DNA from 2 places in the Sphingomonas sp. R86520 genome. Region 1 is predicted to be linked to the other one. Evidence: riboswitches for the same ligand, from Rfam matches in the RefSeq annotation. Region 1 holds a riboswitch; the other holds the start of a gene.
The links. A riboswitch is a leader RNA that binds a small molecule or an ion and turns the genes downstream of it on or off. The one in region 1 is predicted to bind cobalamin.
Positions count from the first base shown of each region.

Region 2: it holds a riboswitch for cobalamin, as region 1 does, so the genes downstream of both, SJY41_RS11895 (TonB-dependent receptor plug domain-containing protein) here and SJY41_RS04230 (DUF1636 domain-containing protein) in region 1, are expected to answer to the same signal.

Region 1 is NZ_JAXHBZ010000001.1:873,557-878,523, reverse strand. Features, by position in the region: gene SJY41_RS04250 (cobyric acid synthase) at 1-29, shown strand, start outside; gene cobS (adenosylcobinamide-GDP ribazoletransferase) at 1-722, opposite strand, end outside; gene SJY41_RS04240 (histidine phosphatase family protein) at 719-1,276, opposite strand; gene cobT (nicotinate-nucleotide--dimethylbenzimidazole phosphoribosyltransferase) at 1,288-2,301, opposite strand; gene SJY41_RS04230 (DUF1636 domain-containing protein) at 2,298-2,705, opposite strand; cobalamin riboswitch at 2,882-3,082, opposite strand; gene cobO (cob(I)yrinic acid a,c-diamide adenosyltransferase) at 3,111-3,716, opposite strand; gene SJY41_RS04220 (NAD(P)/FAD-dependent oxidoreductase) at 3,771-4,967, shown strand, end outside.
Region 2 is NZ_JAXHBZ010000001.1:2,612,690-2,617,656, reverse strand. Features, by position in the region: gene SJY41_RS11905 (DUF4126 domain-containing protein) at 11-475, shown strand; gene SJY41_RS11900 (TonB-dependent receptor) at 524-2,587, shown strand; cobalamin riboswitch at 2,623-2,839, shown strand; gene SJY41_RS11895 (TonB-dependent receptor plug domain-containing protein) at 2,953-4,851, shown strand; gene SJY41_RS11890 (ABC transporter substrate-binding protein) at 4,848-4,967, shown strand, end outside.

The DNA of each region.
Region 1 (4,967 bases):
GCGCCGCCAATGGTGCCGGCCACGGCTAGCGACAGAAGTATGCCGGTTTCCACGATCTCGATCCCGGCCCCGTGAGCGTCGCCAGTGATGCCTCCGATCGACCGCCGCAACCATGCAGCAACACCGACCAGCAGGAACGGCACCGTTATCATCGCCGGCGCGATGACCGCCGCAAAGGCAAGCACCATTCCCCAGCCGATCAGATCGCGCAACCGGACGATGCCCGCCAGCGCAGCGCCCAGTCCGCCCGCGCGCAACGGCGGCAACCAGACCGCCCAGACGAGTGGTCCGATCCGTGCCGCGAACGGTACCAGCATGATTGTCCACCACCCCGCCGTTCCCACCGCGTGAAGCAGTACGAGTTTGGCTATCATCTGACCGGCGATGGCTACCACGCCGAAACTGCCGATATGCGGGTCCGCCATTACCGCCAGCAACCGCGTTCGGTCGCCGTGCGCCGCGCCCAGGCCGTCGGCAAGATCCGCGAGCCCGTCGAGATGGAGGGCGCCGGTCACTGCGATCCAGACGATCAACGCGGCACAGGCACCAGTCCACGGATCCATCACCGAGCCCAGCCACCCCATCGCCGCGACGATTGCGCCGATACCCAACCCAACAACCGGGTACAAGCGGATCGCCTCGGCGAAATCTCGTTGGCCGATCGTCATGCGCGGCATAGGCAGGCGCGTCAGGAAGCCGAATGCAACGATCAGTCGCCTCATGTCGTCAAGCCGGTGATCTGGACGGTCCGCACCGCCCCCGGCCAGATCCGCAACGATACCAGCGCCGCATAGGGCAAATCGAACGCCCATAGCTGCTGCCGGTCGAACCCACACAGATGCGCCAGCGCTGCGCGGATCGCGCCGCCGTGCGTCACGACCAACGATGCCGCGGGCGGAATTGCGTCAAGCGCCCGGCTGACCCGATCCTGCAACGCCGACCAGCGCTCCCCCCCGGGTGGTGGCGCCACGTCAGGATCCTCATGAAACCGGGCGAATGCCGACGGATCGACCTCGTCCGGCCGCAATCCATCCCACGCGCCGAAGTTCAGCTCGCGCCACCGCGCATCGGCCGCGACCTCGATCCGACGTGGAGCAGCTACCGCGGCGGCGCATGCACGCGCACGCGCCAGATCGGACGAGAAGATCTGCAAGACATCAAGCGATTCTGCGCGTCCTAGGCAGGCCGCAACCCCCGCCTCGGTGGCCGGATCATCGGTACGCCCCAGCAAAAGCCCTTCGCGCACCGGCGCCCCATGCCGCATGAGATACAGCATGTACGGCGCGCTCACGCCGTCGCCACCCCCGCTTCGGCGAAGGTCGCCATCCCGTCATGGGCGGCCAACGCCGCGCGAACGATCAGGGTTGCGACGGCTGCGCCGCTTCCTTCGCCCAACCGCATGTCGAGCGACAGCAGCGGATCGAGCGCGAGCGACGCCAGCAACCGGCTGTGCCCCGGCTCAGCGGACACATGCCCCGCCAGGCAGTGCGCGAGGATATCCGGGCACGCCGCAGCGATCGGGGCAACCGACGCGCAACAGATGAAGCCGTCCAGCACCACCGGAACGCCCATCAACCGCGCCGCGACGACGGCGCCCGCGATCGCCGCGAGCTCTCGTCCGCCTAGCCGTCGGAGAACCTCGAACGGTGTCCCGATCGCTTCACGGTGCCGAGCCAGTCCCGCTTCGACGACCGCGATCTTGCGTACCATGCCTTCGCTATCGATCCCGGTGCCCGGACCGACCCAATCGCGACCCGATCCACCAAAACTCGCCATGCACAGCGCTGCGGCGGTCGTGGTGTTGCCGATCCCCATCTCCCCCAGCACGACGAGATCAGGCGAGCCGGCTACCGCCGCTGCCCCTAGGTTGATCGCGTCGAGGCAATCTTCCACCGACATCGCCGGTGCATCCGTGAAATCGTCGGTGGGCCGGTCGAGATCGATCGCGACGATCCGTAGATCGAGCCCCGCCGTCGTCGAAAGCGCGTTGATCGCGGCGCCGCCATGCTCGAAATTGCTTACCATCTGCGCCGTAACCGATGCCGGAAACGCACTGACGCCGCGCGCGACGATACCGTGATTGCCCGCGAAGATGAGCGCCCGAGCGTTGTCGATCCGCGGCCGTTCGCGGCCCTGCCATCCGGCCATGAACACCGCAATGTCCTCCAGGCGGCCGAGCGAGCCCGGTGGTTTGGTCAGTTGCCCTTGGCGAGCAATCGCGGCGGATCGCGCGGCTTGATCCGGCTGCGGCAAGCCTTGCAAAGCGGCGAGGAACGCCGTCGGTGTTGCGAACATGGTCATTCCACGACGAACCCTGCTGGCGGCGTGCGTGTGATGAAATGTCCCTTTACGCCCTGGGGCCATTGCTTGAACGGCACCTGTCCGAATGCGCTTTCGCCGTAGAGGCGTGCATAGTCGAGGATTGCTCGTGCGGCATCTTCGGTCGGCTCGAACCGGCCGAGCACGTAGCCAACCTTGGCTGGCGCGCGCAGGTGGATCGTGCAGAAATCCTGGCACGCGAAAAGACACGGCATTTCCTGCACCGCGACATCGGCATAGGCGGGATCGCTGGCCTGCACCGCTTTCAACGCGCCGACGAGACGTGCACCGCCGCGGATACCCTCGCCGTCGTCGCGGGCATCGGATGAGTGGCGGCAGGTGTTGCATGCGACCACCGCGACGCCGTCCTCGACGTGCTTCAACATGCGGATGCTTCGGCGGTTGAGCACGAGACACGATAAATGACAGGCATGTTTTCCCCTTCGGACAGTCGATCCCGCATCGCGCGACGGGCATAGGCACAAGCCTACGGCCCTCGCGAGACGCGAAGCGATGTCGTCGCTCGGGGTATTACCCGTCCGCTCGGCGCACCCTGGCCGGACGAAAGACGACTGCGACAGGCAGGTCTCCTGGCTCGCGAGTCAGCGCCGTTTCGTGCCGCCTTCTCGGGACCTGCATCCCAATGGCGTGTGGCACGGTGGCTCGTCGCTTACAGTTGCAGGGGCAGCCGGGGTTCACCCGTTCCCGTTTTCATCCCCGTCTACGTCGCCGCGTCGAGGGAACCTGTCGCAAGGTCGCGATACGCCCGAGGTACGGGTCACGCAAGACGCCTAGAACTCGACCCCGGCTTGCGCCTTAACGCCCGACCGGAACGGGTGCTTCACCTGCGTCATCTCGGTCACCAGATCCGCAATTTCGACCAAGGCCTCTGGTGCGTTCCGTCCTGTCACCACGACATGCGTCATCTCCGGCTTGGCCGCCAAAGCCGCCAGCACCTCGTCAACCGGTAGATACTCGTAGCGCAGCACGATGTTCAGCTCGTCCGCGATCACCATCGCATAGGACGGATCGGCGATCATCCGCCTGACCTCGTCCCAAGCGTCCCGTGCCACCGCGATGTCCCGCGCCCGGTCCTGCGTGTCCCAGGTAAAGCCCTCCCCCATCGGCTTGAATTCGCACAGGTTCGGAAACGCGTCGAAGACCGCCTTTTCGCCGGTCGTCATCGCGCCCTTCACGAACTGCACGACACCGACCTTGCGCCCATGCCCGATCATCCGCACTGCCATGCCGAACGCGGCGGTGGACTTGCCCTTGCCCTTACCGGTGTGGACGATGACCAAGCCTCTCTCGATCGTCTTGCTCGCGACGATCCGGTCCTGGACCTCCTTGCGTTTGGCGCTCTTGGCATTCTGCTCGTCGTCGGTCCGCATGATCATGTCCTCTCCTGCTCCCGATGGCGGATCGCGCCGCGCGGCGCTAGAGCGTGCGCCATGCTCCGCATCACCGACCTCAAGCTGCCGCTCAATCACGCCGACGAAGCGCTCCCCGCCGCGATCCGCGACCGCCTGCGCATCACGCCGCGCGACCTGATCCGCTACACCGTGGCGCGTCGCGCGCACGATGCCCGTGACAAGATGGACATCCAGCTCGTCTATTCGGTCGACGTCACGCTGAAGAACGAGGACACGGTCCTTCAGCGTTTTCGCAAGGACCGCCACGTCCAGCGTACGCCCGACACCGGCTATCGCTTCGTCATCAAGGGCGGCGCCAGCTATACCGGCCCCCGCCCGGTCGTCGTCGGCGCAGGCCCATGCGGCCTGTTCGCCGGCCTGATCCTGGCACAAATGGGGTTCCGCCCCATCATTCTTGACCGCGGGAAAGTGGTCCGCGAACGCACCAAGGACACTTGGGGGCTCTGGCGCAAGAGCGTCCTCAACCCCGAATCCAACGTCCAGTTCGGCGAGGGCGGGGCCGGCACCTTCTCCGACGGCAAGCTGTGGAGCCAGATCAAGGACCCGCGTCACCTCGGCCGCAAGGTCCTGACGGAGTTCGTGAAGGCCGGCGCCCCGCCCGAGATCCTCACCGAAGCACACCCGCATATCGGCACCTTCCGCCTCGTCACGATGGTCGAGAGCATGCGCGAGACGATCGAAGCGCTCGGCGGCGAATACCGCTTCTCCACGCGGGTAGACGGTCTCGACATCGTCGAGGAGGCAGGCGCGCGGCAGCTGCGGGGCCTGCACCTCAGCACCGGCGACTATCTCGAAGCCAATCACGTCGTCTTCGCAGTCGGCCACAGCGCGCGCGACACGTTCGAGATGCTTCATGCCAAGGGCGTGTATGTCGAGGCCAAGCCGTTCTCGATCGGCGTCCGCATCGAGCATCCGCAATCCTGGATCGACGAAGCGCGGTTTGGCCCATGTGCCGGCCACCCCGATCTCGGTGCGGCGGCGTACAGCCTGTCGCACCACTGCAGGAACGGGCGGACCGTCTACAGTTTCTGCATGTGTCCGGGCGGCACGGTGGTCGCCGCGACCTCCGAAGAAGGCCGCGTCGCGACCAACGGCATGAGCCAATATTCGCGTAACGAACGCAACGCGAATTCGGGGATCGTGATCGGAATCGATCCAGAGCGTGACTATCCCGGCCACCCGCTTGCCGGCATCGAATTGCAACGTCACTGGGAA
Region 2 (4,967 bases), 1.7 Mb from region 1:
GGAGATCACCATGCTCGCATCCTTCCTGATGGGCCTTGTCGGTGGCCAGCGTGCGATGACGCCGCTCGCTGCGGTGGCCATTGCAGCCGCTCGGGACGAACTGCCCACCGACAACGGCGCACCGAAACTGCTGTCGCATCCCGCCGTCGCGGCGGGCGCGCTGGCGCTGGCGATCGGTGAGATGGCGGGGGACAAGCAGAAGACCGCCCCGGACCGCATCGTTCCGATCGGCCTTGCCGCGCGATTCGTGACGTCGGCGATCGCGGGCGCCGCGCTCGTGCCGCGTCGTCAGCGTTGGCTGGGCGCGGCCGTCGGCGGCCTGACCGCCGTGGCGGCATCCTATCCCGGCTGGCGCGCGAGGATGGCGGCGATGTCGCAGTATGGCCAGACGCCGACGGGGTTCGTGGAAGATGCGGTTGTTCTGACGGGTGCGGCGGCGATTGCCCGCAACGCGGCGAAACTCGGCGCGGCCTGACCTCGGAGGTGTATTCCGGGCGAGCGGAAAAGCTGCCATGCGGCGGTGATGATCCGTATCTCATTCTCCACGCTCGCCTTCGTCTTGATTTCGTCCGGGAGCGCGGTCGCGCAAACGACCGTCGCGCCTGCTGACCAGTCGGCTGACATCGTCGTCACCGGGCGCGGGCTTGCCGATGCGCCAGGCGATCGTGCGTACGACATCGTCACGATCGATCGCGATCGGATCCAGGCTAATGCGAGCAACCGGCTGGAGAGCGTGCTGGCCGATGTCGCGGGGCTCCAGCAGTTCCGCCGATCTGATTCTCGCAGTGCCAACCCGACCAGCCAGGGTATTTCGCTGCGCGGGATCGGCGGCAATGCGTCGAGCCGCGCGCTGCTGATCTTCGACGGCGTACCGCAGGCGGATCCGTTCGGCGGATGGATCGCGTTTCCGGCGTATGCCACTGGCCGGCTCGGACGGATCCGCGTCACGCGCGGCGGCGGTAGCGGGTACCAGGGACCCGGTGCACTGGCCGGCACCGTCGAGCTGGAGAGCGCGACTCCCGATCAACTGACGCCGTTCCAGGGCAGCGTCGCATACGGCAGCCGCGACTCGGTCGACGCGCAAGGATCCGCAGCACTGGTTCGTGGATCGGGGTTCGCGACGTTGTCGGGCGCGTATGCGCGCGGCGATGGCTTTACCCCGACGGTCGAGGAAAGCCGCGGCATCGTCGATCGGGCGGCACCGTACGAGCAGGCCTCGGGTGCGCTGCGGACCGTCGTGGGTGTCGGTGCGAAGACCGAATTGCAGATGAATGCGAGCGCGTTCACCGACAGGCGCGACCGAGGCAGCGACTTTACCGACAACAAGAGCGAAGGCGCCGACGCCAGCATCCGCCTGATCGGCCGCGGGAACTGGGGGTATTCGGCGCTTGCCTATCTGCAGACGCGGGCGTTCGCGAGCAGCTTCAACAGCATCAATGCCACGCGGACGACCGCGATCCAGTCGCTGAACCAGTATAATACGCCGGCGACCGGGCTTGGCGGACGGATCGAGATTGCGCCGCCCTTGGGCGAGAGCATCACGTTGCGCCTCGGCTCGGATATCCGCGACGTCAGCGGCAAGACGCAGGAACTCTATACCTTCGTGAACACTGTGCCGACACGGCGGCGCGAGGCGGGCGGAAGCACGACGACGACCGGCGTGTTCGCCGACGGCAGCCTGGTCGCGGGCGACTTCACCTTCAGCCTCGGCGGGCGGATTGACTGGTGGTCGATCGACGGCGGCTATTTGTCCGAACGCCCGCTGGCGGGCGGCACCGCGTTGACCAATCTGCGCTACGCCGACCGCAATGGCAGCGAGACGACGGGGCGTGCGGGGATCGCGTACAAGCCGCTCGACGCGATTACGGTGCGCGCCGCCGGCTATCGCGGGTGGCGGTTGCCGACGCTCAACGAACTGTATCGCCCGTTCCGCGTCGGCAACGATGCGACGGCGGCGAATGCCGTGTTGTCGCCGGAGCGGCTGACCGGGGTCGAAGGCGGCGTGACGCTGACGCCTGCGCCGGGGGTCAGCATCGCCGCGACGTATTTCTACAACCGGCTGAAGGATGCGATCGCCAACGTGACGACGACCACTCCGACGCAGGTCTTACCGGGCGTGACGACCTACCGCATCCGCCAGAACCTCGATGCGATCCGCGCGCATGGGTTCGAGCTGGATGCGTCGTATCGACCGGGGCCGTTCGGCGTGCAGGCATCGTGGTCGCATACCAACTCGACGGTCGAGGGCTCCGGCATTACCGCCGCGCTCGATGGCTTGCGACCGGCGCAGACACCGCGCGACCAGGTGTCGGGGACGATCGACTGGCGGCACGATGCGGCGGCGCTGTCGCTGACCGTGCGGCATATCGGCCAGCAATATGACGACGACCAGAATACGCGGGTGCTCGATCCAGCGACGACGCTGGATGCGTATGCGGCGGTGCCGATCATGCGCTCGCTGGTCGCCGAACTGCGCGGCGAGAATGTGTTCAACGAGCGGGTCGAGGCGGGGATCAGCGGCGCGAACATCGTCGAGCGCGCAACGCCGCGGACGATCTGGGTCGGGTTGCGCTACGGCATCCGTTGAACCGGTGCGCGTTGACCCGTGTCCGGGCCGCGACTAATGGCAACGGCGTGAAGGGTTCCCGGTGACGGGATCAAAAGGGAAGCCGGTGCGCGGAAAGGTCTTCAGGACCCAAGTCCGCAAGACCGGCGCTGTCCCCGCAACTGTGACCGGATAGCGGCCACCCCGATTAGGCCACTGGGTTTCGATCCGGGAAGGCGGGGTGGTCACGATGACCCGGAAGCCAGGAGACCTGCCGTTCACGGTCGATCCACTGCGCGGGCGGGTGCTCCGGCGCGGACGAGTGTCCCGATCAAACGGGGTTCCCTCGAGCGAGAGACGTCTGCCGCTCCGCGAATGGTCGCGGGTGGTTTTGCAGGACGTACCCCATGACGAAATTCTTCCTTCTCCTGAGCGCGGCGCTGATCGCATCGCCGGCCTATGCGCAGGACATTCCCGACAGTGACGCGCCCGAACTCGTCGTGACCGCGACCCGCGTCGCGCAGCCCGCGAGCGAAGTCGGTCAGGCGGTGACCGTGATCGACCGCGCCGAGATCGAGCGTCGCCAGACCGTCGTCGTGTCCGATCTGCTCGCGACCACGCCGGGTGTCACAGTCACGCGCAACGGCACGCTGGGTGCGCTGACCGGCGTGCGGATCCGCGGCGCCGAATCCGACCAGACTCTGGTCGTGATCGACGGCGTGCGCGTCAACGATCCCTCGTCGACCGGCGGCGGCTTCGATTTCGGCAATCTTCTGTCCAGTTCGGTCGAGCGGATCGAAGTGTTGCGCGGGCCGAACTCGGTGCCATGGGGCAGCCAGGCGATCGGCGGTGTCGTCAATATCATCACCGCCGCGCCGACCGAAGGCGTTCAGGCACGCGCCAATGCGGAATATGGCTATGCCGACAGCGTGTTCGCGAGTGCGGGCGTGTCGGGCGCGAAGGGGCCGGTGTCGGGATCGCTGACCGGCGGCTATCTGAAGACCGACGGCATCTCGTCGGCGGCCGACGGCACGGAGCGGGACGGGTACCGTCAATATGGCGCGACCGGGCGGCTGGGCGTCGAGTTCACGCCTGGGATCGGCCTCGACCTGCGCGGGTATTTCGCGGACAGCCGGGTCGAATTGGATGGCTTCCCGGCGCCGACATATGAGTTCGCCGACACCGCCGACTACAGCAAGACGCAGGAGCTTTACGGCTATGCGGGCCTTCACGCGAACTTCGCCGACGGACGGTTCAACAACCGGGTCGCGTTCACGATCGCCGACATCAACCGCGACAATTACGAACCGGCGTTCGGCGCGGACCCGTCGTTCATCGGCCGCGGCCGCAGCGAGCGCTACGAATATCAGGGCGACTTCCGTCCGCTCGACCAAGTCCGCGTCGTCGCCGGCGTCGAGCGCGAGAACAGCCGCTTCAACGACGGTTTCACCTATGCCGATACCGGGATCACCAGCGTTTACGGCCAACTGATCGTTAAGCCGCTCGACATCCTCACGCTGACCGGCGGCGTCCGCAACGACGATCACGAGGATTTCGGCAACCACACCACGTTCGGTGCGAATGCGGCACTGGCGCTGCGCACCGGTACCACCGTCCGCGCGAGCTATGGCGAAGGGTTCAAGGCGCCGACGCTGTACCAGCTCTTCTCGGATTACGGGAACCGCGACCTCGATCCGGAGACCGCGCGCAACTTCGATGTCGGCGTCGAACAGGCGTTTCTGGATAACCGCGCCCGCGTCGGCGTGACGTACTTCAATCGCCGCACGCGCAACCAGATCGACTTCCGCGACTGCAGTCCGGCGGAGCAGGCGACAATTGGCTCGATCTGCGTCGATCGCCCGTTCGGTGTGTACAACAACGTCGCGCGCGCCGAGGCGGACGGGGTCGAATTCACGCTGGCGCTGCGTCCGGTCGATGCGCTGACGCTCACCGCCAACTACAGCTACATCCACACCGAGAACCGCTCGATCGGCGCGAATTACGGCAACGAACTTGCGCGCCGTCCGCAGCAGACCGCCAGCGTCAACGCCGATTACCGGTTCCCGTTCGGGCTCTCGATCGGCGGCACCGTGACGATGGTCGACGACAGCTTCAACGACGCCGCCAATACGACGCGGATCGATGGGTATGCGATCGGCGGCGTCCGCGCGGAGTTTCCGATCGGTGAGCGGTTCGCGATCTACGGTCGCGTCGATAACGTCACCGACGCGAGCTATCAGACAGTCACCGGCTACGGCACCTATGGCCGGGCGGCGTATGGCGGCGTGCGGTTGCGCCTGAAGTGAGGCTGGGGCCGATCCTTGCCGCCCTGCTGCTCGGGGGCTGTGCAGCACCGCCGAGCGGGGGCGGGGGGATCGTCTCGACCAACCCGTGCGTGGATTCGGTGCTGGTCCGGATCCTG